3 regions of the Enterobacter sp. UPMP2052 genome follow, and region 2 is predicted to be linked to each of the others. Evidence: predicted binding sites of a transcription regulator. Region 2 holds the regulator's gene; each other region holds the start of a gene.

Region 1 (10,383 bases), on a different contig from region 2:
TTCGCTTACCGGATAGCGTACCGGCCTCTGTTTCTCGTTCATTTTCCGCGTTGATTCCAGGTTTCATTATCCTCTCTATTATGGGGATTATTGCCTGGGCGCTTTCTCACTGGGGTACAAACTTCCACCAGATCATCATGGACTCTATCTCCACGCCGCTGGCGTCGATGGGTGGCGTGGTCGGTTGGGCGTATGTGATTTTCACCTCCCTGCTGTGGTTCTTCGGCGTGCATGGTTCACTGGCACTGGCGGCGCTGGACAGCGGCATCATGACCCCGTGGGCACTGGAAAACGTTGCGCTTTACCAGCAGTACGGTTCCGTTGATGCGGCACTGGCAGCAGGTAAAACCTTCCATGTGTGGGCGAAGCCGATGCTGGACTCCTATATCTTCCTGGGGGGTACCGGGGCGACGCTGGGTCTGATCATCGCGGTCTTTATTGTGTCTCGCCGCGCTGACCATCGTCAGGTGGCGAAACTGGCGCTGCCTTCCGGCATCTTCCAGATTAACGAGCCGATCCTGTTTGGTCTGCCAATCATCATGAACCCGGTGATGTTCATTCCTTTCGTGCTGGTTCAGCCTCTGCTGGCGGCAATTACGCTGATTGCGTACTACCTGGGCATTATCCCGCCGGTAACCAACATTGCACCGTGGACGATGCCGACCGGTCTGGGCGCGTTCTTCAATACCAACGGTAGCGTGGCCGCCTTCCTGCTGGCGATATTCAACCTCGGAATTGCCACCCTGTTGTACATGCCGTTCGTGGCGATAGCGAACAAAGCCGCAACGGTCATCGACGAAGAAGAGAGCGAAGAGGATATCGCCCTCGCACTGAAATTCTAAAATTGCACGGCGCGGGGCAGCCCGCGCCAGCCACAAGGAGCGAAAAGATGTTAGATTTGGACAGTATCGTAGCCGAAGAAGCCGCAGAGAACGATCTGGAAGAAGTGGTGATGGGCCTCATCATCAACTCAGGACAGGCCCGTAGCCTGGCCTACGCCGCGCTGAAGCAGGCCAAGCAGGGCGATTTTGCAGCAGCCAAAACGATGATGGATCAGTCGCGCACCGCGCTGAATGAAGCTCACCTCGTGCAGACTAAACTTATCGAAGGCGATCAGGGCGAAGGGAAGATGAAAGTGAGCCTGGTGCTGGTTCATGCTCAGGACCATCTAATGACGTCCATGCTGGCCCGCGAGCTGGTGGCTGAGTTGATTGAGCTTCACGAGAAGATGCAGTAAGTCAGGTAGCAGGAGGTCAGCACGATGGAAATTAAAACCGCTTTTGAGCAGCAGCTGTTTAATGGCAAAAATTTTCATGTGGTTATTTACAACAAGACGGAGAGCGCGAGCGGTCTGCACCAGCACGACTACTACGAGTTCACGATTGTTCTGACCGGCCGCTACTATCAGGAGATCAACGGCAAGCGTGTCCTGCTGGAACGCGGTGATTTCGTCTTCCTGCCGATGGGCTCCTATCACCAGAGCTTTTATGAATTCGGTGCAACGCGCATTCTCAACGTTGGGGTAAGCAGACGTTTCTTTGAGAAACACTACCTGCCGCTGGTGCCGTTCTGCTTCGTGGCCTCGCAGGTCTATCGCGTCAAAAACGAGTTCATGACCTGGATTGAAACGGTGATTGCATCGCTTAACTTCCGCGATAACGAATTTGATGAGTTTATTGAAACCGTCACCTTCTACGTGATGAACCGTCTTCGTCATCACCGTGAAGAACAGCAGGTGATTGATGATATTCCCCAGTGGCTGCGCGGCACCGTTGAAATGATGCACGATAAATGTCAATTCAGTGACAATGCGCTGGAGAATATGGTGGCGTTATCGGGTAAGTCGCAGGAATATTTAACCCGCGCGACCCAGCGCTATTATCGCAAAACGCCCGTGCAAATAATTAATGAAATCCGCATTAATTTTGCCAAAAAACAGCTGGAAATTACGAACTACTCTGTCACCGATATTGCCTATGAGTCGGGCTACAGCAGTCCCAGTCTGTTTATTAAGACCTTTAAGAAATTTACCTCATTCACACCGAACAGTTACCGAAAGAGTTTAACGGTAATGAATTAACTTTTGGCGGTTATATCCGCCACGAATACTGTCTTGATTGCTTGCCCAAAATAGCGGGAACAGCACGCTATACGTTGCAGGCGGTTAACCTGATATGCGAAGGGAGATATTTATGCAACAGAAATTAAAAGTCGTAACCATTGGTGGCGGCAGCAGCTATACCCCGGAATTACTGGAAGGTTTCCTGAAACGTTATCATGAACTGCCGGTGAGCGAATTATGGCTGGTGGACGTTGAGGAAGGTCAGGAGAAGCTGAATATTATTTTCGACCTCTGCCAGCGTATGGTTGAAAAAGCGGGCGTTCCGCTCACCGTGCATAAAACCCTCGACCGCCGTCTGGCGCTGAAAGATGCTGATTTTGTAACGACCCAGCTGCGTGTAGGCCAGCTGAAAGCCCGCGAGCTCGACGAGCGTATACCGCTCAGCCACGGCTACCTCGGTCAGGAGACTAACGGCGCAGGTGGCCTGTTCAAAGGGTTGCGTACCATCCCGGTGATTTTCGACATTATCAAAGATGTGGAAGAGATCTGCCCGAATGCCTGGGTGATCAACTTTACTAACCCGGCGGGCATGGTCACCGAGGCGGTGTACCGCCATACCGGCTTCAAGCGTTTTATCGGTGTATGTAATATTCCGATTGGCATGAAGATGTTTATTCGCGACGTACTTGCGTTGAGCGACAGCGACGAGCTGTCCATCGACCTGTTCGGCCTGAACCACATGGTATTCATCAAAGATGTGATCGTTAACGGCACATCACGCTTTGCCGAGCTGCTCGACGGTGTGGCCTCCGGCCGTCTGACTGCCGCATCGGTGAAAAATATCTTTGACCTGCCGTTCAGCGAAGGGCTTATTCGCTCGCTGAATCTGCTGCCGTGCTCCTATCTGCTTTACTACTTCAAGCAGAAAGAGATGCTGGCGATTGAGATGGGTGAATACTACAAGGGCGGCGCGCGTGCACAGGTTGTGCAGAAAGTTGAAAAGCAGCTGTTTGATTTGTATAAAGATCCGAACCTGAACGTTAAGCCAAAAGAGCTTGAGCAGCGCGGCGGGGCGTACTATTCGGACGCGGCGTGTGAAGTGATTAACGCCATCTATAACGACAAGCTGGCGGAACACTATGTGAACGTGCCGCATCACGGACACATCGATAACATTCCGGCAGACTGGGCCGTTGAGATGACCTGTATCCTGGGCCGCGACGGCGCAAAACCGCACCCACGCATCACCCATTTTGATGACAAAGTGATGGGCCTGATCCATACCATCAAAGGGTTTGAAGTGGCGGCGAGCCACGCTGCGTTAAGCGGCGAGCTGAACGATGTGCTCCTGGCGCTGAACCTTAGCCCACTGGTGCATTCCGACCGCGACGCGGAACAGCTGGCGAGTGAGATGATCCTGGCGCATGAGAAATGGCTGCCAAACTTTGCTGCTACGGTTGAGAAGCTGAAACACCGTTAAGAGGGGGCGCAATGGAAAACCTGCTGATTGTGAATGCCGATGATTTTGGCCTGTCGAAAGGGCAGAACTACGGCATCATTGAAGCCTGTCGTCGGGGCATCGTGACCTCGACCACCGCCATGATCAATGGTGAAGCGGCCGGGCACGCGGCGCAGCTCAGCCGGGACGTACCTGAGCTCGGTGTCGGTATGCACTTTGTGTTGACGCTGGGCATGCCGCTTTCCCCCATGCCGGGCCTGACGCGCGACGGCGCACTGGGCAAATGGATTTGGGAAATGGCCGAGCAGGGGACGTTGCCGCTCGACGAAATCACCCGCGAGCTGGACTGCCAGTTTAACCGCTTTGTTGACGTGTTTGGTCGTGAGCCGACACATATCGACAGCCATCATCACGTGCATATGATCCCGGCGATTCTCCCGATTGTCGCGGAGTTTGCCCGGCGTAAAGGGGTGGCGATGCGCGTGGATCGCACTGAGCTGGCGCTTCATGGCCTGAGCAGCCCGTCTGTGTCCACGACCGACGGGTTCAGCAGCGCATTTTACGGGGATGAAATCGACGAAGCACTGTTCCTGAAGGTACTGGATGAGTCTGCCGCACGAGGCGAGCATTCGCTGGAGGTTATGGCGCACCCGGCTTTTGTTGATAATACGATACGCAAAAGTGCCTACTGCTGGCCGCGGCTGACAGAGCTGGATATCCTGACCTCATCCTCGCTGAAGTATGCGATTGCCGAGCGCGGTTATCGTTTAGGGACGTTTAACGATCTGTGAGTAAAAAGCCCGGGGGCGAGGTAAAAGTAAAAAGGCAACGAACGTTGCCTTTTTTTATGTTTGCTCCCTCTCCCGTGGGAGAGGGTTGGGGTGAGGGTATCAGCCCGCACGGCCACCCGGCTTTTTTTATGCCGGGATCTGCGCAGTTTTACTGCTTCGCGACCACACGCGGTGGGCGGCGAGCAGGTCGAACAGCTGGGTCATAAACGCATCATCAACGCTGTCACCCTCGACAATCCCTTCTTCGCCTTGATCCGCTACTTTCAGCAACGGTTTAAACTGGCGTGCGTCGCCAGCAAACACAATCGGCTTCAGGTGCTTGTAGGCTTCCAGCAGGTAGTAGTTGGCATCACCGTTGCCAAGCAGGCTGGCGATATCGCCGCACGGCACAATCACCGCATCCACCGTCAGCGACGGCGCCCCCGCAAAGGTGGCCGCTATCGGCAGTACTGAGCCGTCATCAGCCGTCACTTCGCCCATGCGCGAGTAGAGCAGTTTGGCGTGCACCCCTTTGGCTTTCAGCGCTGTCATGATCGCCAGCAGATCGCTGGCGCGGGTTTTGTCGTTAAGCAGGATCCCCACGACGCGGCCCTTGATTGACCCGCCCGGTACCGCATAGAGGCTCAGGGACGGATCTTTCCTGATGCCGTTGACGTCTTTCGGCGGGGCGGCATGACGCTGTTCGTCGGTGAGCGTAATGCCGAGATTGTCGGCAACGCTCTGGGCAAGCTGGATATCGATATGCGCGAGCTGATCCACCACGCGCTCGCGGATGTAGGTGCGCACCACTTTACTCAGTTCGAAGCTAAAGCCGCCGATAATATGCTGTTGCTCAATTGGCGTCTGGCTGTTCCAGAACAGGCGAGGGTGGGCGTAATACTCCCCAAAGGAGGGGCTGCGTTCGCGGATTTTTGCCCCGTCCACACGTTCCTGATAAGACTCAAACCCGCCGCGCTTCGGCCCCGGCGGCGTTTCACGCGGCCAGTTATCGTTGATCGAGTTAGGTTCGTAGTTGGCCGGGTTGGTGTCGATATCCTGGCGGTGCATCCCGTCGCGCTGGAAGTTGTGGTAAGGGCAGGTGGGGCGGTTGATCGGGATTTCGTGGAAGTTTGGCCCGCCAAGGCGGCTGATTTGCGTATCGGTATATGAGAATAAACGCCCCTGCAGCAGAGGATCGTTGGTGAAGTCCAGGCCGGGGACGATATGCCCTGGGTGGAACGCGGCCTGTTCGTTTTCGGCGAAGAAGTTATCCGGGTTACGGTTGAGCACCATTTTGCCCACCAGCTGCACGGGAACCAGCTCCTCGGGGATCAGCTTGGTCGGGTCGAGCAGGTCGAAATCAAACTTGAACTCGTCCTCTTCCGGGATTAACTGCAGCCCCAGTTCGTATTCCGGGAAATCACCCGCTTCAATGGATTCCCACAGCTCGCGACGGTGGAAGTCCGGGTCACGACCGGTCAGCTTCTGGGCTTCATCCCACACCAGCGACGCTTTACCGGCGACCGGTTTCCAGTGGAATCGCACAAACGTGGCTTTACCTTCGGCGTTGATCAGGCGGAAGGTGTGGATCCCGAACCCTTCCATGGTGCGATAGCTGCGCGGGATCCCACGGTCGGACATCGCCCACATCACGTTGTGTAAGGTTTCGGGCTGTAGGGAAACATAGTCCCAGAAGGTGTCATGTGCACTTTGTCCCTGCGGTATGGCCCAGTGTGGCTCTGGTTTTACCGCATGGACAAAGTCAGGAAACTTATGTGCATCCTGAATAAAGAAGATCGGCGTATTGTTCCCTACCAGATCGAAAATCCCTTCGTCGGTGTAAAACTTGGTGGCAAAGCCGCGGATATCACGCACCGTGTCGGCAGAGCCTGCGCCGCCCTGGACGGTAGAGAAGCGCACAAACACCGGCGTTTTTTTGTCGGGATCGGAGAGGAAGTCCGCTTTAGTGATATCTTTCAGGCTCTTATAGGGCTGGAAATAGCCGTGTGCCGCAGAGCCACGCGCGTGAACGATGCGTTCCGGGATGCGCTCGTGGTCGAAATGGGTAATTTTTTCCCGCAGGATAAAATCTTCCAGCAGGGTAGGCCCGCGAGAGCCTGCGCGCAGGGAGTTTTGGTCATCGGCAATACGTACGCCCTGATTAGTTGTCAGCGCATGGCCTTCGCCGCCTTTGCGGTGAGGCTCGAGAGCATTCAGTTTTTCATTTGCGTTGCCCGGGGATTTGAAACTTCCCGGCGCAGTAGGTTGTTCGCCCGGTGCGGAAGGGCCCGGTGAAGGCTTATGCGATCCGTCCGCTGGAGCAAGTGAATCCATTCCCGGTTGAGATTCTTCAGTGCCATGAATGGGTGATTGATGTGTTTTATCATTGTTCGACATTGCACGCTTCTCCTGTATACGTTCCTAAAAACCCTATTAAGGATAGAACAATGTCATGAACAGGCTAACGAACCAGGCGTTTTAGGACATTTTTCTTAACGAAAGCTGTCATCATCGGCCCCCGAGGCGCGACGGGTGGGGGGAGAATCGGCTATGATAGAAATTTCCTGTATTCAGAATCTGTATTAGTGAACCCGTCGCTTATGAAACCTCTTCGCCAACAAAATCGCCAGGTTATTAGCTATGTACCCCGCGTCGAACCTGCGCCGCCTGACCATGCCCTGAAGGTTGAGGGCTTTCGCGATGTCTGGCAGCTGCGTGGGAAGTACGTGGCATTTGTGCTGATTGGTGAACACTTCCGCCGCTCCCCCGTGTTTACGGTCCCCGAGTCGGCGCAGCGCTGGGCGGTGCAAATCCGCCAGGAAGAAGAGGTTGAAGATTAACAGACATAAAAAAACCGCCATCAGGCGGTTTTTTTTATTGTGCAGTGATTAGCGGTGCGCCAGTTCGACGTCATCTTCACTTTCAAGGATAGTTTTGTCCGTCTGCTTCAGCCACTGGCTGGTCAGCGTCCCGGCAGTCATGGAGCCGCTGACGTTCAGAGCGGTACGACCCATGTCGATCAGCGGTTCAACGGAAATCAGCAGTGCAACCAGCGTTACCGGCAGACCCAGCGCAGGCAGTACGATCAACGCAGCGAAGGTTGCCCCACCGCCAACACCCGCCACACCGGCGGAGCTGATGGTGACAATACCCACCAGAGTCGCAATCCAGACCGGATCCAGCGGGTTGATCCCCACGGTTGGCGCAACCATCACCGCCAGCATCGCCGGGTAAAGCCCCGCGCAACCGTTCTGACCAATGGTGGCACCAAAGGAAGCAGAGAAGCTGGCGATGGATTCTGGTACGCCCAGGCGACGCGTTTGCGCTTCAACGTTCAGCGGAATAGAGGCGGCGCTGGAGCGACTGGTAAAGGCGAAGGTCAGCACCGGCCATACCTTACGGAAGTATTTCAGCGGGCTCACGCCGTTTACGCCCAGCAGGATACCGTGCACTACAAACATGATGGCGAGACCCAGGTAAGACGCAATCACGAAGCTACCGAGCTTGATGATGTCCTGCAGGTTGGAGCCTGCTACCACTTTGGTCATCAGGGCCAGCACGCCGTAAGGCGTCAGCTGCATGACCAGGCGAACCAGCTTCATGACCCAGCTTTGCAGGGTATCGATGGCGACCAGCACGCGTTCACCTTTCGGCGCATCGTCTTTCAACAGCTTCAGTGCCGCTACGCCCAGGAACGCCGCGAAGATCACTACGCTGATAATGGACGTCGGGCTTGCACCGGTCAGGTCAGCAAACGGGTTCTTCGGAACAAAGGAAAGCACCATTTGCGGAACGGTCAGATCGGCGAGTTTACCAACATAGTTGGTCTGGATTGCCGTCAGGCGCGCGGTTTCGGCTGAGCCTTGTACCAGACCTTCGGCGGTCAGACCAAACAGGTTAGTCACCAGTACACCGACCAGCGCGGCGATAAGCGTAGTGAACAGCAGGGTCCCGATGGTCAGAAAACTGATTTTACCCAGTTGGGTGGCGTTGTGCAGACGCGCAACCGCGCTCAAAATAGAGGCAAACACCAGCGGCATGACAATCATCTGCAGCAGTTGCACATAGCCGTTACCGACAATGTTGAACCACTGGATAGACTCTTTCATTACCGGGCTATCGGAACCGTAAATGGCGTGTAATGCCAGACCAAATACGACACCCATACCCAGACCGACGAGTACTTTCTTCGCCAGGCTCCACTGTTTGTGGCGCGTCTGTGCGAGAAGCAATAGCAATACAACGAACACAATAATGTTCGCGATGAGTGGAAAATTCATCCCCGTTCTCCTGATTTATTATCCGGTCGGTTTTTACCGAGCCTGTTGGCGCAAGGTTAGCAGAAGTGTGATGTGGCGCTTATATCCAAATGGAATGGTTTATGACAAATGTGATTATTTTGTCGGTTTAATGTTCAATCTGGTGATTAATAAAACGATTAAACTGGAATTGCAGGGAGTTAATCATTTGCGATGACCAGCGGACTGCACTGTTTTCGGGCAGCGTTTGCGGCATCCAGACCGCCCAGGCAAACAGCGCCATGCACAACACGCGCTCAAGCTGGTTGCCTTTCTGGGGGGCGAGGATCGGTAAGCGGAAGCGCCACCGGCAGGGCCAGAGAAGCGGCACGCCCGCCGGGGTGAGCATGTCGGCAAGAATATGGCTCAAATAGCCCAGCACCATGCCCTGAATGGCATCGGCAGGCACTATCCAGCTATCAGGGACCTTAAGATAGAAAAGCGTCAGCAGGCCAAAAACAGCCAACAGACTGTGGGTAAACCCGCGATGACCAAAGGCCCTGGCAATAGGTTTGGATATCCACTTCAATCGTTGGCCAAGGAAAGACTTCGGATGATCGATATCCGGCAGCAGGCAGGTCAATACTGCGGAAGGGACAATATGCCACCAGTCCCCCTGCGCCAGCACAGGGGTAAGTTCAGCGTTTTTAGAAAACACCGCGCAGGCAATTGAAAAAAGCAGGTGGCCTTCCGCCGTCATGATAAAACCCAACAAACTGTCAATTCATACAGTATAGGTTTTTTATACAGTGTACGGAAGAGGTGACGGTGTAACCCTTTGTCACAAACGGGCACTATTCATGCGCTTTCGTGCCCGGTCATACGCTTTCAGGCAGCGATGCTGCCTGAAAAGGGTTACTCGCCGCGCAGGTGCTGCGGGGTAAGTTCGGTTAGCGATGACAGTTTGACATCGGCCAGCGCAAAGCGGGGATCGTGCTGACCTTCTTCGGCCGGGACAACAATCGAGCGCATACGCGCCGCTTTCGATGCCACCATGCCGTTGACCGAATCTTCCAGCGCCACGCAGGACAGCGGGTCAAGGCCCAGCTTCGCGGCACAATCCATATAAACCTGCGGGTGGGGTTTGCTATAGGGCAGCTTTTCCGCCGAGGCCAGCGCGTCGAAGCTGTCGCGCAGCTCAAACATCGTCAGCACTTTTTCCAGCATATGCAGCGGTGAGGCAGACGCCAGCCCCACTTTTAAGCCTTGTGCCTTACAGAGCGCAACGGCTTCACGCACGCCGGGCAGAAGAGGCTTGTTTTCCTCAACCAGGGAAATCGCGCGACTGATAATCCGGTTGGTCACTTCGTTGCGGTCAGGGCCAACCCACGGCTGGTGGGCATACCACAGCTCAACGACCATATCGATGCGCAGCCCAAGCGTGTCGGGCAACTCGTTCCGGCGAGAGATATCTACGCCAAGGCTGGCCATAACGTCCAGTTCAGCGCGATCCCACAGCGGTTCGGAATCGATCAGCAGTCCATCCATGTCAAAAATAGCGGCAAGAATCTGGCGCGGTGCCGTCATTATTACGTCTCCTTCTCTCAGGTGTCCGACAAACGATAAATGCTAAGTCCAGTCTGCAATTTAGCATATTGCCTTCAAAGAACGGGCGAAAATCACGGTCAGCAGGTAGACTTAGGCACAAATAACGCGTCTTTTTTGAAGGGGAACTGATGACGTATCAACAAGCTGGACGCATCGCTGTCTTAAAACGTATTGCCGGGTGGGTCATTTTTATTCCGGCGGTGATTTCAACGCTGATTTCCATCTTTAAATTCATGTTCGATCACA
Region 2 (10,383 bases):
ACCAACAGCTACGTGCTGTGTCACCTGTTCGATCAGCCCACCCACACGTCCGCAATGTTTATCTGCGATCGCTGTGGCGCGGTGAAAGAAGAAGGTGCGGAAGGGGTTGAAGACATCATGCATACGCTGGCGGCCAAAATGGGCTTCGCGCTGCGCCATAACGTCATTGAAGCACACGGGTTATGCTCCGCCTGCGTGGAAGTGGAATCCTGCAGCCATCAGGACGCATGTCAGCATGACCACTCCATCCTGGTGAAGAAAAAACCCCGCTAGCGGCAAAAGAAAAGGCGGCTCATGGCCGCCCTCAGGAGTACTTCCGTGTTCGCACGGGTGGTAATCAATTACCAGCGATAGTCGTTACGGGTTTCCCAGTCTTTGACTTCGGTTTCCGCCTGATCTTTCTCGTAACCGTAACGCTCCTGGATTTTACCTACCAGCTGGTCACGTTTACCTTCGATGACGGTCATGTCGTCATCGGTGAGTTTACCCCACTGTTCTTTCGCTTTACCTTTGAATTGCTTCCAGTTGCCGCCGATTTCGTCTTTATTCATAATCGTGTCCTCGTATTAAGCGTAAATTCGTATCGTCCGGTACGTGCATTTCTGCTGGACGTGATAATTATTATAGTCAGGGATTCGGCAGCCCGATTTATATTCAGAATCTTTAACCGTCACGATATATCAGAACGGGCAGGAAACCAGGTGTTGTTTCGCCAGTGACGGTGCCAGATAAAGGCCAGCGAGAGGCCCCGCAGGGAGAGGAATACCGCGAGCGCCAGCCACAAACCATGGTTACCCAGGTACGGCAGCGTAAAGAGCGTCAGACCAAAACCGGCCGCCGCAACTGCCATGCTGTTGCGCATTTCCGCGCCTCGCGTTGCACCAATAAACATACCGTCCAGCAGATAACACCAGACCCCCACCACCGGCAGGATCACCTGCCAGATGAGGTAATGGCTGGCCAGTTCACGCAGCGCCGGGAGTGAGGTGAGCTGCGCGATGATGTGCCCACCGAAACAGGCGTAGATCAGTGCAAATGCCAGTGCGACCAAACCCGACTGACGACACGCCGCCCGCCATACTTCGCGAAGCTGGCCGCTTTCACGCGCACCGTATGCCTGCCCGGAATGGGCTTCAACCGCATAGGCAAAACCATCCAGCGCGTAGGCGGTAAAGGTCAGGAGCGTCATTAACACCGCATTGACGGCAACAATTTCTGGCCCAAGGCGCGCCCCGAAGACCGTCAGCGCACCGAAGCAGAGCTGTAACAGCAGCGAGCGCAGCATGATATCCCGATTGAGCGCCAGCAGCTTACGCATATTGCCCCGCCAGGCGGTTTTGAGCAGCGCAACCGAGATCCCGCGCATCGCCAGAGCGCGCCAGACCATCCACAAGCCAATCAAAAATGTCCCGTACTCGGCGATTGCGGTTGCCAGCGCCGCCCCCCGCACGTTCATATGCAGGCCCATGACCAGCCAGAGATCGAGCACAATGTTGAGCAGGTTACCGACCACCAGCAGGATCACCGGCGCGCGGGCGTACTGCACGCCCAGCAGCCAGCCAAGCAGAACCAGGTTTGCCAGCGAAGCGGGCGCACTCAGCCAGCGGATTTCGAGGAAACGCCGCGCCTGCTCCAGCACTGCTTCGCTGCCGCCCACGATATGCAGCGCCAGGTCTATCAGCGGCGTGCGCAGCAAAACGATCAGCGCGCCTGCACCGAGCGCCAGGAATAAAGGTTGAACCAGCGCACGCGCCAGCCGCAGCGGATCTTTCGCGCCGTAGGCCTGGGCCGTCAGCCCTGTGGTGCTCATGCGTAAAAAGAGCAGCAGCATAAAGAGGAAGCTGGTTGCCGTGGCGCCAATCGCCACGCCGCCCAGATAGACGGGGGAATCCAGATGACCAATAACCGCCGTGTCCACCAGGCCGAGCAGAGGAACGGTAATATTGGAAAAAATCATCGGCAGCGCGAGACGCCAGAGTGCCTTATCAGAAGCAGTCAGCAGTGACATGGGAGAATACCGGGGACGATAAAACGAGACGGGCCGCGGAGAAACCGCAGCCCGTCAGGAAGAGATTACAGCCATTCGCCGTTGCGGATAACGCCAACGGCCAGCCCTTCAATGGAGAAGCTGTGTTCTCGCAGGTCTACCACAATAGGCGTGAATTCGTTGTTTTCCGGCAGCAGCTGCACGGTATTGCCTTGTTTCTTCAGGCGCTTAACGGTCACTTCATCATCAATGCGCGCAACCACAACCTGGCCGTTGCGTACGTCCTGCGTTTTGTGAACCGCCAGCAGATCGCCATCGAGAATACCGATGTCTTTCATCGACATCCCGCTAACGCGCAGCAGGAAATCAGCGCTCGGCTTAAACATACCGGGGTCCACCTGATAGTGGCTTTCGATATGCTGCTGTGCCAGCAGCGGTTCACCCGCCGCAACACGGCCAATCAGCGGAATACCCGTCTCTTCTTCAACAAGCAGGCGAATACCGCGTGATGCGCCAGAAACAATCTCAATGACGCCTTTACGCGCCAGCGCTTTGAGGTGTTCCTCAGCCGCGTTTGGAGAGCGGAAACCCAGACGCTGCGCGATTTCTGCACGCGTGGGTGGCATACCCGTCTGGCCGATATGATCCCGAATGAGATCAAACACCTCTTGCTGCCTGGTCGTTAACGCTTTCATTCCGCCCCCTGGGTGTATATACAGTTATGCTGTGAGTATATACAGTCAAAGGCGATTTTGGAACCAAAAACTGCACAAAAAACCAGGGACTTAATTATTCCTCGAGGCTCATCGGAAATGTGACCAAAGCAGCGTGACCCAGGTGATGGCTGCGATGATAATCGCCAGCAGCACGGCAGCCGATCCCATATCTTTAGCGCGACCCGAAAGCTCATGAAATTCTGAACCAATTCGGTCTACCACTGCCTCAATAGCGCTATTGATAATTTCCACTATCATCACCAGAAGTACGGAACCAATGAGGAGTACGCGGGTTATGGCATCAACATCAAGGAAACACGCGATGATAACCGCGACAATCGCGGCAACCGCTTCCTGGCGGAAAGCAGCTTCATTGATCCATGCGGCGCGGAAACCTTTCCATGAATAGCCTGCAGCTTTGATGATTCGGGTTAACCCAGTGGTATTATTGGCCATTAAAAGAACCTTATAGTGGAAATAGCGTCAGTAACTATACACAAAATCATTCATGCTGCCTCAGGCGAGCCTGAAGGATGCAGTGTATATAGCCGCAGCGCGTTTTGCTGCAGCCTGAAGTATGACGGGTAACAACAGAAATCTTGCGCGCTTTCTGTTATCCTTGCGCCGCAATTGCATTATTAACCAGAGGCTTTACATCGTTTATGTCCGGCTGGCCACGAATTTACTACAAGTTACTTAATTTACCATTAAGCGTCCTGGTAAAAAGTAAGTCTATCCCAGCAGAACCCGCGCTGGAATTAGGGCTCGATACGTCGCGCCCTATTATGTACGTTTTGCCTTATAACTCGAAGGCTGACCTACTGACGCTTCGCGCCCAGTGTCTGGCGCATGACCTTCCCGACCCGCTAGAACCGCTGGAAGTTGATGGCACATTGCTGCCACGCTATGTGTTTATCCACGGCGGGCCGCGCGTGTTCACCTATTACACGCCGAAAGAAGAGTCCATCAAGCTGTTCCATGACTATCTTGACCTGCACCGCAGCAATCCTGGCCTGGATGTGCAGATGGTGCCGGTCTCCGTGATGTTTGGTCGTCGTCCGGGCCGCGAAAAAGGCGAGGAGAACCCGCCGCTGCGCATGCTCAACGGCATCCAGAAATTCTTCGCCGTCTCATGGCTGGGGCGCGACAGCTTTGTCCGTTTCTCCCCTTCCGTTTCGTTGCGCCGCATGGCAGACGAACACGGCACCGACAAAATCATTGCGCAAAAACTGGCGCGCGTGGCGCGTATGCACTTTGCGCGTCAGCGTCTGGCCGCGGTTGGCCCGCGTCTCCCGGCGCGTCAGGATCTGTTCAACAAGCTTCTGGCGTCAAAAGCCATTGCTCGCGCCGTCGAAGACGAAGCGCGCAGCAAGAAAATCTCGCATGAGAAAGCCCAGCAAAACGCCATTGCACTGATGGAAGAGATCGCCGCGAACTTCTCTTACGAGATGATCCGGCTTTCTGACCGTATTCTCAGCTTCACGTGGAACCGCCTCTATCAGGGGATTAACGTCCACAACGCCGAGCGCGTGCGTCAGCTGGCACACGACGGCCACGAGATTGTTTATGTGCCCTGCCACCGCAGCCACATGGACTACCTGCTGCTTTCCTACGTGCTTTATCATCAGGGCCTGGTGCCGCCGCACATCGCGGCCGGTATCAACCTGAACTTCTGGCCAGCAGGGCCGATCTTCCGCCGTCTGGGTGCGTTCTTTATTCGCCGTACCTTTAAGGGCAACAAGCTTTACTCCACCGTGTTCCGTGAATATCTGGGCGAGCTGTTCAGCCGCGGTTATTCCGTTGAGTACTTTGTCGAAGGCGGACGCTCCCGAACCGGTCGCCTGCTCGATCCGAAGACCGGCACGCTGTCGATGACCATTCAGGCGATGCTGCGTGGCGGCACGCGTCCGATTACGCTGGTGCCTATCTACATCGGCTATGAGCACGTCATGGAAGTGGGCACCTACGCAAAAGAGCTGCGCGGTGCGACCAAAGAGAAAGAGAGCCTGCCGCAGATGCTGCGTGGGCTGAGCAAACTGCGCAACCTCGGTCAGGGCTACGTGAACTTCGGCGAACCAATGCCGCTGATGACCTACCTTAACCACCACGTTCCGGAGTGGCGCGAATCTATCGACCCCATCGAAGCGGTACGCCCGGCCTGGCTGACGCCAACGGTAAACGGCATCGCCTCGGAGCTGATGGTGCGCATTAACAACGCAGGTGCGGCGAACGCCATGAACCTGTGCTGTACGGCGCTTCTGGCCTCGCGCCAGCGTTCTCTGACTCGTGAACAATTGACCGAGCAGCTCGATTGCTACCTCGACATTATGCGTAATGTTCCGTACTCCACCGACTCTACCGTGCCTTCTGCCACCGCCAGCGAGCTTATCGACCATGCGCTGCAGATGAACAAGTTTGAAGTCGAAAAAGATACGATCGGCGATATCATCATTCTGCCGCGCGAGCAGGCCGTGCTGATGACCTACTATCGCAACAACATCACGCATATGCTGATGCTGCCGTCGCTGATGGCTGCCATCATTACCCAGCATCGTCGTATTTCTCGCCAGGAACTGCTGCGCCATATTGCGGCCATCTACCCGATGCTGAAAGCGGAGCTGTTCCTGCGCTGGAGCAAAGATGAGCTGGCGGCAGAGCTGGATAAATTAACGGAAGAGATGCGTCGTCAGGGGCTGGTGACCGTCACCGAAGACGAGCTGAACATCAACCCATCACGTTCCCGGACGCTGCAACTGCTGGCGGCAGGCGCGCGTGAGACGCTTCAGCGCTACGCTATTACCTTCTGGCTGCTGAGCGCGAACCCGTCCATCAACCGCGGTACGCTGGAAAAAGAGAGCCGGACGCTGGCCCAGCGCCTGTCCGTTCTGCACGGCATTAACGCGCCGGAATTCTTCGACAAGGCCGTGTTCAGCTCTCTGGTGCTGACGCTGCGTGATGAAGGGTTTATCAGCGACACGGGCGATGCCGAGCCGGAAGAGACGATGAAGATCTACCAGATGCTGGCAGACCTGATTACCTCAGACGTGCGTTTAACGATCGAGAGTGCGACGCAGGGCGAATGATGTTAAAGCCGGGTGGCGCTAACGCTTACCCGGCCTACATGTTCCGCTAAATCGTAGGCCGGGTAAGGCGAAGCCGCCACCCGGCTTTTTTATGACCAGTAACTCATCGCCAGCCCGATAAACAGCACCAGGCCAACGTAGTTATTGTTCAAAAACGCCTTAAAGCAGGCTTCACGTTCACGCTTCGCAATCAGCTTTTGCTGGTACGCAAACAGCAGTCCGGCCACCAGCACGGACCAGTAAAACTCCCAGTTCAGCCCGTTCAGGCGACCAATGGCGACCATCAGGGCCACAACCGCGACCTGCATAATGCCGATGATCAGCTTGTCATGACGGCCAAACAGGATCGCCGTTGATTTGATGCCAATCTTGAGGTCATCGTCACGGTCGACCATCGCATATTGCGTATCGTACGCCACGGCCCAGAGAATATTGGCCAGGAACATGAGCCAGCAGCTGAGCGGTACGGATTCGCTCACCGCCGCAAACGCCATCGGGATCGACCAGCCAAACGCCGCGCCCAGCACCACCTGCGGAAGATGGGTATAGCGCTTCATAAACGGATAGACCCACGCCAGTGCCAGTGCGGCCACGGAGAGCAGGATCGTCATGGTGTTCAGGGTTAACACCAGCAGGAAGGAGAGCGCAATCAGCACCACGAACAGCGTGCGGGCCTCTTTCTCGGTAACCTGACCACTCGGCAGCGGGCGGTTGGCCGTACGCTTAACGTGGCCGTCAAATTTTCTGTCGGCATAATCGTTGACCACGCAGCCTGCGGCGCGCATCAGCCAGACACCTGCCACAAACACCGCCAGGATCCACAGCGGCGGTAAGCCCGGGGTGGCTACCCACAGCGCCCATAACGTTGGCCACAGCAGCAGCAACGCGCCAATGGGCTTATCGGTACGCATCAAGCGGTGATAGGCCAGCAGCTTGTCCTGCGTCAGACTCCACTCCATTTTTTTCTTCCTCTTAGTACAACGGCGATGCGGGTAGAAACAGCTCCGTCAGTATTAACGGTTTACCACTCAGGCGAAGACGGGAACGGCGTCCCCACAGATCGGCATCGCGACCAATCTCAATAAAATCTCGGGTTAACTCGGACGAAGTAAAAAGATAGCGCCCCAGCGGCGTTTTTCCCAGTCGTTGCAGTGCGAGCTCAGGCCCGGAAAGCGTTGATTCAGGCACCACTGTCCGCCCGGCAAGCCACGGCTCGCCGTCGGCACACAGTAAAATTTCACGTAACCAGTAGCGTTCTTCACGCGGCAGCAGCGGCAGTTCATCGGCAATCTCATCAGATGAGACAAATCCTTCCTGAATCAGCGTCACCGTGACCGTTTTTCCCTGTTGTTCAAAACGTTTTGTCATGGAATCTTCCAGCAGCAGCCAGTCAAGCTGCGCCGGGTCAAGCGCGGGTATGTGGTCTAAATAGCGCAGCGCACGCAGGTGCATAAGCGCAGGGTGTGACATGCCAGACTCTCCGATACATAACGTTATCGCATTGTATCGCAGAAAAGCAGATTGAGGGCGGCCAAACGATATTTAGCGATCACTATCGCAACAATGGCGCAACAGCACGGGCGGTACGAAAAAAAGTGCGCCCACTCAGGCGCACTAAAACGAACAAATCAGCACTGTGGGGAGACGGTCACCCCTTGCCTTTTACACTGCTGATAAAGGTGGAACGGGCAGTGGTCGAACCTAAACGCTCGGCTTCATCAAGCAGTTTCAGCGCTTTGTCGACGTCGCCATTTTTCACCGCCTGCTTAATGGCGTTGTTGAAATAGGTTTCGGTATCGTTCAGTACTGGCTCAGCTTTTTTCGCCGGTGCCGGCGCTGGCGCAGCGGCCGCTGGTGCTGCCGCGACAGGCGCTGCGTATACCGGCGCCGCGGTGTTACCTACCGTCACCGGACCTGGTCCAGACGAGCCGAACAATGGGCCAACGAGCACGCTGGACGCGCTGTTCGTAGACACTTTCAGTTTGACCAGGCCATCGGTGGTGTGGCGGGCAAGCGGGTCCGGAATATCAGGAACCGCGTTTCCGGTACCTTTTGCATAGGCTTTTGCCGGGTCAACCAGCTTCGTGGTTTGCTGGAGATCGTTGTCGGTGGTAAAGACCAACACGTAAATTTTTTGCTGCCCCAGCGCTGGCGTCAGGCGCATAACCCCTTCCAGGCGGTCCGCGCTCATTACGCCCGGTTCCTGATAGTTAAAGTAATTGCTTGGGAAGAACGCTGACGGCGTCATGTTTTGGTCGAGGATCAGCACGTTAGGGGCAAAAACGCTGGTCTGCTTGTTCACTTCGCTGGTCAGCGTCAGGGTTAATTCACCGATGTTGGCCGGCACGCTAAACGCGGCAACCGGGCCGCTGATGCCCGGCACGTTCAGTGACTGACCGCCAGCGGAAAGCTGTGTGGTTTGTACTTTCGATTGATCAACCGGCGTCCACACCAGCTGCTGAAGTGCCGCCGCCGGGATCGCTGGCGCAGCACTGGTATTCTGAGGAACGAAATTGACATCTGCAAAGGTGATGGCTGGCGCACTAGCCAGCAGGCCCGCAGAGAGGCACAGCGCGACGAGACTTTTCTTCATTTTCATTGTTATTACCTCTGATAGCGTGAACGCTGCGGTGGCCAGGCAATAGCGCGCAGCGCCCTAAGGAGAGAGGGGTTTGCGCCCCTCTTTTCGGTCATTACGTCAGGTCTTGCGAATTACCACCAGATTTCCATCTGGGCACCGAAGGTCCACTCGTCGTTATCACCACGACTGAAGGTCTTCGCGGAAGTATCGTTATACGCCACGCCAGAGGTGTAACCAGCGTCGTCGTTGGTTGCATAACCCCACTTCTCATCCCACTTCGCGTAGGTTGCGAAGACGCGGATTGCCGGACGAGACCAGATGCTGTCGCCTGCCTGCCACTGCTGGGCAAGGGTGATTTTGTACTGGCTGTTTCGGTCGTCGGTTTTCTGCGATTTAACGTTGTCGTAGCCCACTTCCAGCAAGGTGCTCATGATCGGCGTCCATTTGTACATTGGACGAACACCCACGGTCCACCACTCGGTACCGTTGTTATTGTCACGGTCGATATTCTGATACATACCGACGTACATCAGGTCCCAACGCTCAGCCAGGGTGATTGCACCGTGGTCCAGCACACGCCACATGGAACCATCGTTATCAATGCTTCCGCCTTGCGGGATGCCTTTACCGTTAGAGGTCATGGAGTCCGTACCGTACTGCAGAACGAACTTGTTGAAGCCTTTCATCATGCTCTGGGTATGTTCGGCGGTTAAGAGCCAACCATCTTTAGAAGCGCCAGGCTGCAGGTAGTAGTCATCAGGAATGTTGGTGTGACCGTAGTCAACACCCAACTCCAGCGTACCGCCTGGGTTGATTTCCATACCGGCTAAACGCACGTCGAACACGTCGTTTGGTACAACGTTGTCATAAACACGGTCACCGTTCGCGTCACGATCGGCGAAGGTTGCAGAACCGCCTGCTTCAGAAGAGCGGGTGGCTGCCAGAGAGAGTTTACCGAAGCCCAGATCGATGTTTTCGATACCCGCACCAGGACCTGAGATATCCCAGTAGTAGAAGTCGATCATGTGAACGTCATGACGCTGATAGAAACGCTTACCGGCCCAGATGGTGGAGCCTGGCAGCCATTCAATCAGGTTTTTACCCTGCACGTTTGCTTCACGGAAGGCCGGACTGGTGGATTCCCAGTCGTTCTGCTGAGACACGGAATAGGCAACGTTAGTGTCGAAGTAGAAGCTCTTGTCGCCTTCTTTCCACACTTCCTGACCCAGTTTCAGTTCCGCATAGGTTTCACATTCGTTACCGAGACGGTATTTACTTTGAGCACCGGTTGCCTGGAAACACTGTTGTTCACCGCCACTTCCGGTCCAGCCAATGCCGGAACGAGCATAACCTTTAAAGTCTACGGCACCCGCCTGGGCAGACAGGATGCCTGCCGCAATGGCGACTGCCAGGGGGACTTTGCGCAGAGTAATCATCGTTCTATCTCCTGAGATCATTGCTTTTCTTTGAACACTTCACCTGTCGGTTTCGTGCTTATTATTGGGATTGCTTAGACGCCTGGCTCTTTATGCAGCCGACGACATGCGGTGCCATCTTCACGGAACAGATGACAGCGCTCTGGCGGCAAACCGATAGCGAATGTGGCACCCTCTTCTACCAACACCACGTCATTCTGGCGGTAAACCAGGTTCTGACGGATGGCGGGGATCTGGATATGAATCTGTGTTTCGTGACCAAGTTGTTCGACGACCTGAACAATCCCTTCCAGCGTCACATCGGCGATGTGGCTTGGCAGTAAATGCTCAGGACGAATGCCGAGGGACATATTTGCCCCGACCTGTACGTTAGCGCTGTCGACCGGCAGCCACACTTGCTGACGGTTTGGCAGCTCCACCTGTACCTGTTCAATCGCCGTGGCGGTCACTTTAACGGGCAGGAAGTTCATCTTCGGCGAGCCAATAAAGCCCGCGACGAAGCGGTCTGCCGGGTAGTGATACAGCTCCAGCGGTTTGCCCACCTGCGCGACGCGACCGGCGTCCAGCACCACAATTTTGT
Region 3 (10,383 bases), on a different contig from region 2:
TCAACCAGACCCGCGTCGGTGTGGGCGTGATGTTGAACGATATTTTCTAAGCAGCACGAATGTTTTTGCGTTAAACGTTGAAGTTTCTCTCTCAGGCGCTGAAAATAGCGCCTGTTTTATTTTTGGCATATGGGGTTAATGTGGCGCAGGCGGAAGTATTGAATCAGGAGTCGCTGGCTAAACAGGTTTTGCATGAAACCTTTGGCTACCAGCAGTTCCGCCCCGGCCAGGAAACCATCATTGAAACCGTGCTGGAAGGCCGCGATTGTCTGGTGGTCATGCCGACCGGCGGCGGTAAATCGCTCTGCTATCAAGTACCCGCGCTGGTGCTTAACGGCCTGACGGTGGTGGTATCGCCCCTTATCTCGCTGATGAAAGACCAGGTTGACCAGCTGCTTGCCAACGGCGTGGCGGCGGCCTGTCTTAACTCCACGCAGACCCGCGAACAGCAGCAGGACGTCATGGCTGGCTGCCGTAACGGGCAGATCCGCCTGCTGTATATCGCGCCGGAACGCCTGATGCTGGATAACTTCCTCGATCACCTGGCGCACTGGAATCCGGTGCTGCTGGCGGTGGATGAAGCGCACTGTATCTCCCAGTGGGGTCACGATTTCCGTCCGGAATATGCCGCGCTTGGCCAGCTGCGTCAGCGCTTCCCCGAACTGCCGTTTATGGCGCTCACCGCCACCGCCGACGACACCACCCGCCTTGATATCGTTCGGCTGCTGGGCCTTAACGATCCGTTTATTCAGGTCAGCAGCTTCGACCGCCCGAACATCCGCTACATGCTGATGGAGAAATTCAAGCCGCTGGATCAGCTCTTACGCTACGTCCAGGAGCAGCGCGGCAAGTCGGGCATCATCTACTGCAACAGCCGTGCGAAGGTGGAAGACACCGCCGCGCGTCTGCAAAATCGTGGCTTTAGCGCCGCGGCCTATCATGCCGGGTTAGAAAACCACATCCGCGCCGACGTGCAGGAAAAATTCCAGCGCGACGATCTGCAAATCGTCGTCGCTACGGTGGCGTTCGGTATGGGGATTAACAAGCCCAACGTGCGCTTTGTGGTGCATTTCGACATTCCGCGCAATATCGAATCCTACTATCAGGAAACGGGCCGCGCCGGGCGTGACGGCCTGCCTGCGGAAGCGATGCTGTTTTACGATCCGGCGGATATGGCGTGGCTGCGCCGCTGTCTGGAAGAGAAGCCCCAGGGACAGCTGCAGGATATCGAGCGCCACAAGCTCAATGCGATGGGCGCGTTTGCCGAGGCGCAAACCTGCCGTCGTCTGGTGCTGCTCAACTACTTTGGCGAAGGGCGACAGGAGCCGTGCGGCAACTGCGATATCTGCCTCGATCCGCCGAAGCAGTACGATGGCCTGATGGACGCGCGTAAGGCGCTCTCAACCATCTACCGTGTGAATCAGCGCTTCGGGATGGGCTACGTGGTGGAAGTGCTGCGTGGCGCGAACAACCAGCGTATCCGTGATATGGGCCATGACAAGCTACCCGTCTACGGCATCGGCAAAGACCAGAGCCACGAGCACTGGGTCAGCATTATCCGCCAGCTGATCCACATGGGGTTTGCCACGCAAAACATTGCCCAGCACTCCGCGCTTCAGCTTACCGAAGCGGCGCGTCCGGTGCTGCGCGGTGAAATTGAACTCAAGCTCGCCGTGCCGCGCGTTATTGCCCTGAAGCCGCGTGTGATGCAGAAATCCTACGGCGGAAACTATGACCGCAAGCTGTTCGCCAAGCTGCGTAAGCTGCGTAAAGCCATTGCCGACGAAGAGAACATTCCGCCTTATGTGGTCTTTAACGACGCAACGCTGATAGAGATGGCCGAGCAGATGCCGCTCAGCGCCGGTGAAATGCTCAGCGTTAACGGTGTCGGCACGCGCAAGCTCGAGCGATTCGGCAAGGAGTTTATGGCGCTTATTCGCTCTCATGCCGATGGTGATGATGAGGAGTAGTCAGCCGGCCAAAAAAGTGCCAGTATGATGACTCACTGTATTATTTTCCCGCGAGCTAATTATGTTAATGCTATTTCTCACCGTGGCATTAGTGCACATCGTTGCGCTGATGAGCCCCGGCCCTGACTTTTTCTTCGTATCGCAAACTGCCGTCAGCCGCTCCCGCAAAGAGGCGATGATGGGCGTACTCGGCATTACCATGGGCGTCATGGTGTGGGCGGCGGTGGCGCTGCTTGGCCTGAACCTGATTCTGGCGAAAATGGCCTGGCTGCATAACATCATCATGGTCGGCGGCGGCCTGTATCTGTGCTGGATGGGCTACCAGATGCTGCGCGGCGCGCTGAAGAAAGAAGAGAAAAAACCGGAAGAGCCGAAGGTAGAGCTGGCGACCGGCGGCCGCAGCTTTGTGAAAGGGCTGCTGACCAACCTGGCGAACCCGAAGGCGATTATCTATTTCGGTTCCGTGTTCTCGCTGTTCGTGGGCGATAACGTCGGCGCAGGCGCGCGCTGGGGGATCTTCCTGCTGATCGTGGTAGAAACTTTTGCGTGGTTTACCGTGGTCGCCAGCCTGTTTGCGTTACCGGCCATGCGCCGCGGCTACCAGCGCATCGCGAAGTGGATCGACGGCTTTGCCGGAGCGCTGTTCACCGGCTTTGGCATCCACCTTATCATTTCTCGCTAAGCATGACGCGCTGACGCAAGCAGCGCGCCCACCAGCATAAACAGCGAACCAAACACCTTGTTCAGGGCCTTCATCTGTTTAGGCCCTTTAATCCACGCCGCAATCCGCTGGGCCAGCGTCGCGTAGCCAATCATCACGATGATATCGACAATGATGGTCGTCGCGCCGAGCACCACATACTGCATCACCTGTGGCTGATGCGGCACGATAAACTGCGGGAACAGGGCGGCAAGGAAGACGATGCTTTTCGGGTTAGTCAGGTTCACAAAAACCGCCCGTTTAAACAGACGTCCACGGGTTTGCGTCTGGGCGAGCGTGTTCAGGTCAATCGAGCCTGCCGCGCGCCACTGCTGAATCCCCAGCCAAATCAGGTATGCCGCACCGGCCCATTTCAGCACCTCAAATGCCAGCACCGAGCGGGAGAACAGCGTTCCCAGACCAATCCCCACCAGCACGATGTGGATGCCCAGCCCGGTTTGTAAACCGGCAATAGAGGCAACCGCGCCGCGATACCCGTGGTTAATAGAGGTGGTCATGGTGTTGATGGCGCCAGAGCCAGGAGAAAGGCTGAGGATGATGGATGTCAGCAGGTACGCGAACCACCACTCGAAGGTCATTTGAAGCTCCCGAATCGTCTGTTTTTATGCCACAATACGCTATTGTTGAGTCATTTTGTGACCGGTTACGAAAAAACGATATTCCTTGGCTTACGGGGGTGGAAACCCGATGTTTCAGCAGAAAAAGGACTGGGAAACTCGAGAAAACGCATTTGCTGCTTTCTCTATGGGGCCGCTGACCGACTTCTGGCGTCAGCGTGAGGAAGATGAGTTTACGGGCGTGGGTGATGTTCCGGTACGTTTCGTGCGTTTTCGCAACGAGAAAAACGATCGTGTGGTTGTCGTCTGTCCCGGACGCATCGAGAGCTATGTTAAATATGCGGAACTGGCCTATGACCTGGTTCACACCGGTTTTGATGTTCTGATCATCGATCACCGCGGGCAGGGGCTTTCCGGGCGCATGTTGCCGGACACCCATCGCGGCCACGTGGATAATTTCAGCGATTATGTCGACGATTTGGCCGCCTTCTGGCAGCAGGAAGTGGAGCCGGGCCCGTGGCGTAAGCGCTATATCCTGGCGCACTCTATGGGTGGCGCTATCTCTACGCTCTTTTTGCAACGCCATGAACAACAGTGCGATGCCATTGCGCTGACCGCGCCGATGTATGGCATTGTCATTCGTTTTCCTGACTGGATGGTGCGCCACATTCTCGACTGGGCTGAGGGCCATCAGCGCATTCGAGAGGGGTATGCCATCGGCACAGGGCGGTGGCGTGCGCTGCCGTTTGCCATCAACGTGCTGACCCACAGCCGGCAGCGCTATCGCCGTAATCTGCGTTTTTATGCCGATGAACCACGCTTGCGCGTCGGTGGCCCTACCTGGCACTGGGTGCGGGAAGGTATCCTTGCGGGTGAACAGGTGCTGGCAGGCGTGGCGAATGACGCCACCCCGACATTGTTAATCCAGGCGGAAGAGGAGCGTGTGGTCGATAACCGCATGCATGACCGCTTTTGTGAACTGCGCGCCGCCGCCGGACACCCTTGTGAAGGGGGTAAACCGCTGGTCATAAACGGCGCGTACCATGAGATCCTTTTCGAAAAGGACGACATGCGCTCAGTCGCGCTTAACGCCATCGTTGAATTTTTCAACAGGCATAACTGATTCTTGTTTTTTTACCAGAGGTTGAAATCCCTATGTACCAGGTTGTCGCATCTGATTTAGATGGCACGCTGCTTTCGCCCGACCACACCCTGTCGCCTTACGCGAAAGAGACCTTAAAACTCCTGACCGCCCGTGGCGTGAACTTTGTGTTCGCCACTGGCCGCCACCACGTAGACGTGGGGCAGATCCGCGATAACCTGGAGATCAAAGCCTACATGATCACCTCCAACGGTGCGCGCGTGCACGACACCGATGGCAACCTGATCTTTACCCATAACCTCGACCGCGACATCGCCACCGATCTCTTCGGCGTGGTGAACAACAACCCGAATATCGTCACCAACGTGTACCGTGACGACGAGTGGTTTATGAACCGCCACCGCCCGGACGAGATGCGTTTCTTCAAGGAAGCCGTGTTTAACTACTCCCTGTACGAACCGGGGCTGCTGGATCCGGAAGGGATCAGCAAAGTGTTCTTTACCTGCGAAAACCACGAAGAGTTGCTGCCGCTGGAGCAGGCGATTAACGCGCGCTGGGGCGACCGGGTGAACGTCAGCTTCTCAACGCTGACCTGTCTGGAAGTGATGGCGGGCGGGGTCTCTAAAGGCCATGCGCTGGAAGCGGTAGCCAAACGTCTGGGCTTCGGGCTGAAAGACTGTATCGCCTTTGGCGACGGCATGAACGATGCTGAGATGCTCTCTATGGCGGGCAAAGGCTGCATCATGGAGAACGCGCACCAGCGCCTGAAAGATCTGCATCCTGAGCTGGAAGTCATCGGTACCAACGGTGACAACGCGGTGCCGAAGTACCTGCGCAAACTGTTTCTTGAATAATCTTCATTCGGTTATTTATTGCTCAGTCGTCAACTAAAGAGTTCGCTACAATGCCTGTCCTTCTTTCTGAGAGACAAGCATTGTGGCGCTACTCATTATCACCACCATCCTGTGGGCCTTCTCCTTTAGCCTGATTGGCGAATACCTTGCCGGTTCGGTCGACAGCTACTTCTCGGTGCTGATGCGCGTGGGGCTGGCGGCGCTGGTGTTCCTGCCGTTTCTGCGCACGCGCGGGCAAACGCTGAAAACTCTCCTGCTGTACATGCTGGTGGGCGCGATGCAGCTCGGCATCATGTATCTGTTCAGCTTCCGGGCCTACGTTTACCTGTCCGTCTCGGAATTCCTGCTCTTTACCGTGCTTACGCCGCTGTACATCACGCTGATCTACGATCTGCTCAGCAGGCGTCGTCTGCGCTGGGGATATCTGCTAAGCGCTGCGCTGGCGGTCGTGGGGGCGGCGATTATTCGTTATGACAAAGTAAGCGACCACTTCTGGACCGGGCTGATGTTCGTCCAGCTTGCCAATATCAGCTTTGCCATCGGCATGGTGGGCTACAAGCGCCTGATGGAGACCCGCCCGATGCCGCAGCACAACGCCTTTGCCTGGTTCTATATGGGCGCGGCAATCGTTGCGGTAGCGGCGTGGTTTATGCTCGGCAATCCGCAGAAGCTGCCGACCACGTCGCTACAGTGGGGCGTTCTGGTATGGCTGGGCGTGGTCGCGTCCGGGCTGGGTTACTTCATGTGGAACTACGGCGCGACCCAGGTGGACGCCGGTACGCTGGGGATCATGAACAACGTTCATGTGCCTGCCGGGCTGTTGGTCAACCTGGCGATCTGGCAGGAACAACCGCACTGGCCGAGCTTCATTATTGGGGGAGCAGTGATCCTGGCTTCGCTGTGGGTGCATCGCCGTTGGGTCGCTCCGCGCTCCGCACAAACGGAAGATGGTCGCACGCGTGGTTCCGCGTTGAACGAATAAACGCTTCCGTAATCGGCTGACGCTGCTCGCCATCGCGCACGGCGGCGTACAGCCGGCTCCACAGTCCTTCACCCAGGGTTTTGGTCACCACCAGGCCCTGGCGTTCAAAACTCTCCACCACCCAGTGCGGCAGCGCCGCGATGCCCATTCTGGCGGCAACCATCTGAATCAACAGCAGGGTGTTATCCACGCTTTTCAGCTGTGGGCTGATGCCCGCTGGCTGGAGGAAATGACGCCAGATATCCAGTCGGCTGCGCTGAACCGGGTAAATCAGCAGCGTTTCCGTGGCCAGATCTTCAGGGCTGATGCGCGTTTTGGCGGCCAGCGGATGGTCCGGGGCCAGCACCAGACGCACCTCGAAATCAAACATCGGGGAATAGTGCAGCCCGCTGCGCGGCAGTATGTCCGAGGTCATCACCAGATCCAGCTCGCCCTGCTGGAGCGAAGGCTGAGGATCAAACGTCACGCCGGAGGTAAAGTCCATCTCCACCTGCGGCCACTTCTGGCGGAAGTTCTCAAGCGCGGGGGTCAGCCACTGAATACAGCTGTGGCACTCAATGGCGATGCGCAGCCTGGTCTGCTGCGGCTCGTTGCAGGACTGCAGGGCGCTCGCAATCTGCGGCAGCACCTGATTCGCGAGCTGGAGCAGAATTTCACCCTGCGGCGTAAAGCGCAGCGGCTGGCTCTTACGCACAAACAGACGAAAGCCAAGGCGTTGTTCCAGATCGCTGAACTGGTGAGAAAGTGCGGACTGGGTCTGATGCAGCGTGGCCGCCGCCGCCGCGAGTGAACCGCAGTTCCGCAACGCTTGTAGCGTTTTCAGGTGTTTTATCTCGATCATGAAAGTCCTTCACTTCGCCATGAACAATTTGCGCTTGAGGAATATACAGTACCTGCCAATTATAGATGTGTAAACATCTGGACGTCTAAATAACGAATTTCACAAGGGGCACACCATGACAATCCGTAATCACACTCTCGGTTTCCCTCGCGTTGGTCTGCGTCGCGAGCTGAAAAAAGCGCAGGAAAGCTACTGGGCGGGCAACCTCAGCCGTGAAGAATTGCTGGCAACGGGCCGCGAGCTGCGCGCACGTCACTGGGACCAGCAGAAAGACGCAGGCATTGACCTGCTGCCCGTGGGCGATTTCGCCTGGTACGACCATGTTCTGACCACCAGCCTGCTGCTTGGCAACGTGCCGGCTCGTCATCAGAACAGCGATGGATCGGTAGATATCGACACCCTGTTCCGCATTGGCCGTGGCCGTGCGCCAACGGGTGAGCCAGCGGCAGCGGCGGAAATGACCAAATGGTTCAACACCAACTATCACTATATGGTGCCTGAGTTTGTGAAAGGTCAGCAGTTCAGGCTGACCTGGACCCAGCTTCTGGATGAAGTGGACGAAGCGCTGGCGTTGGGGCATCAGGTGAAACCTGTCCTGCTGGGGCCGGTGACGTACCTGTGGCTGGGCAAGGTAAAAGGCGAGCCGTTCGACCGCCTGAGCCTGCTGAACGACATTCTGCCGGTCTACAAACAGGTGCTCATTGAGCTGGGTAAACGCGGTATTCAGTGGGTACAAATCGATGAGCCTGCGCTGGTACTGGAGCTGCCGCAGGCGTGGCTGGATGCCTTCAAGCCGGCATATGCCGCGCTTACCGGGCAGGTGAAGCTGCTCCTGACCACCTATTTTGAAGGCGTCACGCCGAACCTGAATACCATTACCGCGCTGCCGGTGCAGGGCCTGCACGTTGACCTGGTCCACGGCAAAGACGATGTGGTAGCGCTGCACAAACGCCTGCCGGAAGAGTGGCTATTATCCGCAGGCCTGATCAACGGTCGTAACGTATGGCGCGCCGACCTGACCGAGAAATATGCACAAATCAAAGACATTGTCGGGAAACGTGAGCTGTGGGTCGCATCGTCCTGCTCGCTGTTGCACAGCCCCATCGACCTAAGCGTTGAAACCCGTCTGGATGCGGAAGTGAAAAGCTGGTTTGCCTTTGCCCTGCAGAAATGCCAGGAGCTGGCCCTGCTGCGCGACGCCCTTAACAGCGGCGACACGGCGGCGATTGCCGAATGGAGTGCCCCGATTCAGGCGCGTCGTCACTCGTCCCGCGTTCACAACCCGGCGGTAGAGAAACGCCTGGCGGCCATTACCGCCCAGGACAGCCAGCGTCAGAGCGCCTATGAGGTGCGTGCTGAAGCCCAGCGTGCCCGCTTTAACCTGCCTGCCTGGCCAACCACCACTATCGGCTCGTTCCCGCAGACGACTGAAATCCGCGGTCTGCGTCTCGACTTCAAAAAGGGCAAACTGGACGCCAGCCACTACCGTACCGGTATCGCTGAGCACATCAGGCAGGCGATTACCGAGCAGGAGCGTCTCGGCCTGGACGTGCTGGTTCACGGCGAGGCCGAGCGTAACGACATGGTGGAGTATTTCGGCGAGCATCTCGACGGCTTCGTCTTTACCCAGAACGGCTGGGTCCAGAGCTATGGCTCCCGCTGCGTGAAACCGCCGGTGGTGATCGGCGATATCAGCCGCCCGGAAGCGATCACCGTGGAGTGGGCGAAGTTCGCCCAGTCGTTGACCGACAAGCCGGTGAAAGGCATGCTGACCGGCCCGGTGACCATTCTATGCTGGTCTTTCCCGCGTGAAGACGTTAGCCGCGAAACCATCGCGAAGCAAATCGCGCTGGCGCTGCGTGACGAAGTGGCGGACCTCGAGGCGGCGGGCATCGGCATCATCCAGATTGATGAACCGGCGCTGCGTGAAGGCCTGCCGCTGCGTCGCAGTGACTGGGACGCTTATCTGAAGTGGGGCGTGGAGGCATTTCGCATCAACGCTGCCGTGGCGAAGGACGACACGCAGATCCACACTCACATGTGTTACTGCGAGTTTAACGACATCATGGACGCTATCGCCGCGCTGGACGCCGACGTGATCACCATTGAGACCTCGCGCTCGGACATGGAGCTGCTGGAATCGTTCGAGGAGTTTGATTACCCGAATGAAATCGGGCCGGGCGTGTACGACATTCACTCGCCAAACGTGCCCAGCGTGGAGTGGATTGAGGCTCTGCTGAAGAAGGCCGCCCAGCGCATTCCGGCAGAGCGCCTGTGGGTGAACCCGGACTGCGGCCTGAAAACCCGCGGCTGGCCGGAAACCCGAAGCGCCCTGGCAAACATGGTGAAGGCGGCGCAGAACTTGCGTCAGGGGTAATATAATCGCCCACCCAAAATGTAGGCCCGGTAAGGCATCGCCGCCACCGGGCTTTTTACTTTTACGCTTTCTTCCCGCCGTACTGGCTAAACCATGCCAGCATTCTCTGCCAGCCATCTTTGGCAGACTCCGCGTGATAGCTCGGACGATAATCGGCATTGAAGGCATGTCCGGCATCCGGGTAAACCACGATCTCCGCCTTTGCGTTAGCCGCGCGAAGCGCATGGCGCATCGTGTCGACCGTATCCAGCGGAATACCGGTGTCCTGACCGCCGTACAGCCCCAACACAGGCGCGTTGAGATCGGTCGCGATATCAACAGGGTGCTTCGGCGAATTCAGCGTTTTTTCTCCAACCAGTTTGCCGTACCAGGCCACAGCGGCTTTGAGCTGCGGATTGTGTGCGGCATACAGCCAGCTAATGCGCCCACCCCAGCAGAAGCCGGTGACCATCAGACGGTGCGGATCGCCGCCGTTGCGCGCCGCCCAGCTGGCGACGTGGTCGAGGTCGGCCAGCACCTGTGCATCCGGCACTTTGCTGACTAAATTACTGAACAGCGTCGGAATATCGCTGTAGTCATTGGGGTCGCCCTGGCGAAAATAGAGTTCTGGCGCAACGGCCAGATAACCCTCCAGCGCCAGGCGGCGGCAGAGGTCGCGAATGTGCTCGTGAACGCCAAAAATCTCCTGAACCACAATCACGATCGGCAGCGGACCCTCCGCCGATTCTGGCCGCGCGTGATAAGCAGGCATATTCTCTCCCTGCGTGGGAATCGAGGTTTCGCCCCCGGTAATCGCCTCTTCAGGCGTTGAGACGAGGGTGGAAGCATGAGGGGCCGCAGCAGGTGCAAAGCCGGTTTTTTCAGTCATGGCATTCTCCGTACCAATGAGTTAGCGCAAAGGTAAATATAGACACCAGGTTAACAATCCACAGTGCCTGATACGGTCTATCTTTTGTGCAGTGTCCTACGATATAACTTG

The links. Region 2 encodes LexA, which represses DNA repair genes until DNA is damaged. Its sites were predicted from a motif close to TNCTGTATGTACATACAGNA; they were not measured.
Region 1: ACWKX3_RS06850 (metal-dependent hydrolase) is a predicted target of LexA. The motif match lies at 9,304-9,323, and genes of this name have one in related genera.
Region 3: metR (HTH-type transcriptional regulator MetR) is a predicted target of LexA. The motif match lies at 7,059-7,078, and genes of this name have one in related genera.

Annotation. Positions count from the first base shown of each region.
Region 1 is NZ_JBSKJR010000001.1:1,468,519-1,478,901, reverse strand. Features, by position in the region: gene chbC (PTS N,N'-diacetylchitobiose transporter subunit IIC) at 1-842, shown strand, start outside; gene chbA (PTS N,N'-diacetylchitobiose transporter subunit IIA) at 890-1,237, shown strand; gene chbR (transcriptional regulator ChbR) at 1,262-2,080, shown strand; gene ACWKX3_RS06875 (6-phospho-beta-glucosidase) at 2,193-3,542, shown strand; gene chbG (chitin disaccharide deacetylase) at 3,554-4,312, shown strand; gene katE (catalase HPII) at 4,439-6,688, opposite strand; gene cedA (cell division activator CedA) at 6,856-7,131, shown strand; gene ACWKX3_RS06855 (L-cystine transporter) at 7,180-8,571, opposite strand; gene ACWKX3_RS06850 (metal-dependent hydrolase) at 8,699-9,301, opposite strand; gene hxpB (hexitol phosphatase HxpB) at 9,445-10,116, opposite strand; gene ACWKX3_RS06840 (YniB family protein) at 10,266-10,383, shown strand, end outside.
Region 2 is NZ_JBSKJR010000012.1:28,726-39,108, reverse strand. Features, by position in the region: gene zur (zinc uptake transcriptional repressor Zur) at 1-273, shown strand, start outside; gene ACWKX3_RS20700 (CsbD family protein) at 342-551, opposite strand; partial or broken gene ACWKX3_RS20695 (hypothetical protein) at 600-674, opposite strand; gene dinF (MATE family efflux transporter DinF) at 671-2,008, opposite strand; gene lexA (transcriptional repressor LexA) at 2,074-2,682, opposite strand; gene ACWKX3_RS20680 (diacylglycerol kinase) at 2,791-3,159, opposite strand; gene plsB (glycerol-3-phosphate 1-O-acyltransferase PlsB) at 3,366-5,786, shown strand; gene ubiA (4-hydroxybenzoate octaprenyltransferase) at 5,876-6,745, opposite strand; gene ubiC (chorismate lyase) at 6,759-7,256, opposite strand; gene malM (maltose operon protein MalM) at 7,435-8,385, opposite strand; gene ACWKX3_RS20655 (maltoporin) at 8,499-9,824, opposite strand; gene malK (maltose/maltodextrin ABC transporter ATP-binding protein MalK) at 9,878-10,383, opposite strand, start outside.
Region 3 is NZ_JBSKJR010000015.1:19,086-29,468, reverse strand. Features, by position in the region: gene pldA (phospholipase A) at 1-50, shown strand, start outside; gene recQ (ATP-dependent DNA helicase RecQ) at 141-1,970, shown strand; gene rhtC (threonine export protein RhtC) at 2,032-2,652, shown strand; gene rhtB (homoserine/homoserine lactone efflux protein) at 2,649-3,269, opposite strand; gene pldB (lysophospholipase L2) at 3,379-4,371, shown strand; gene yigL (sugar/pyridoxal phosphate phosphatase YigL) at 4,404-5,204, shown strand; gene ACWKX3_RS22040 (carboxylate/amino acid/amine transporter) at 5,287-6,186, shown strand; gene metR (HTH-type transcriptional regulator MetR) at 6,074-7,027, opposite strand; gene metE (5-methyltetrahydropteroyltriglutamate--homocysteine S-methyltransferase) at 7,143-9,404, shown strand; gene ACWKX3_RS22025 (dienelactone hydrolase family protein) at 9,466-10,272, opposite strand.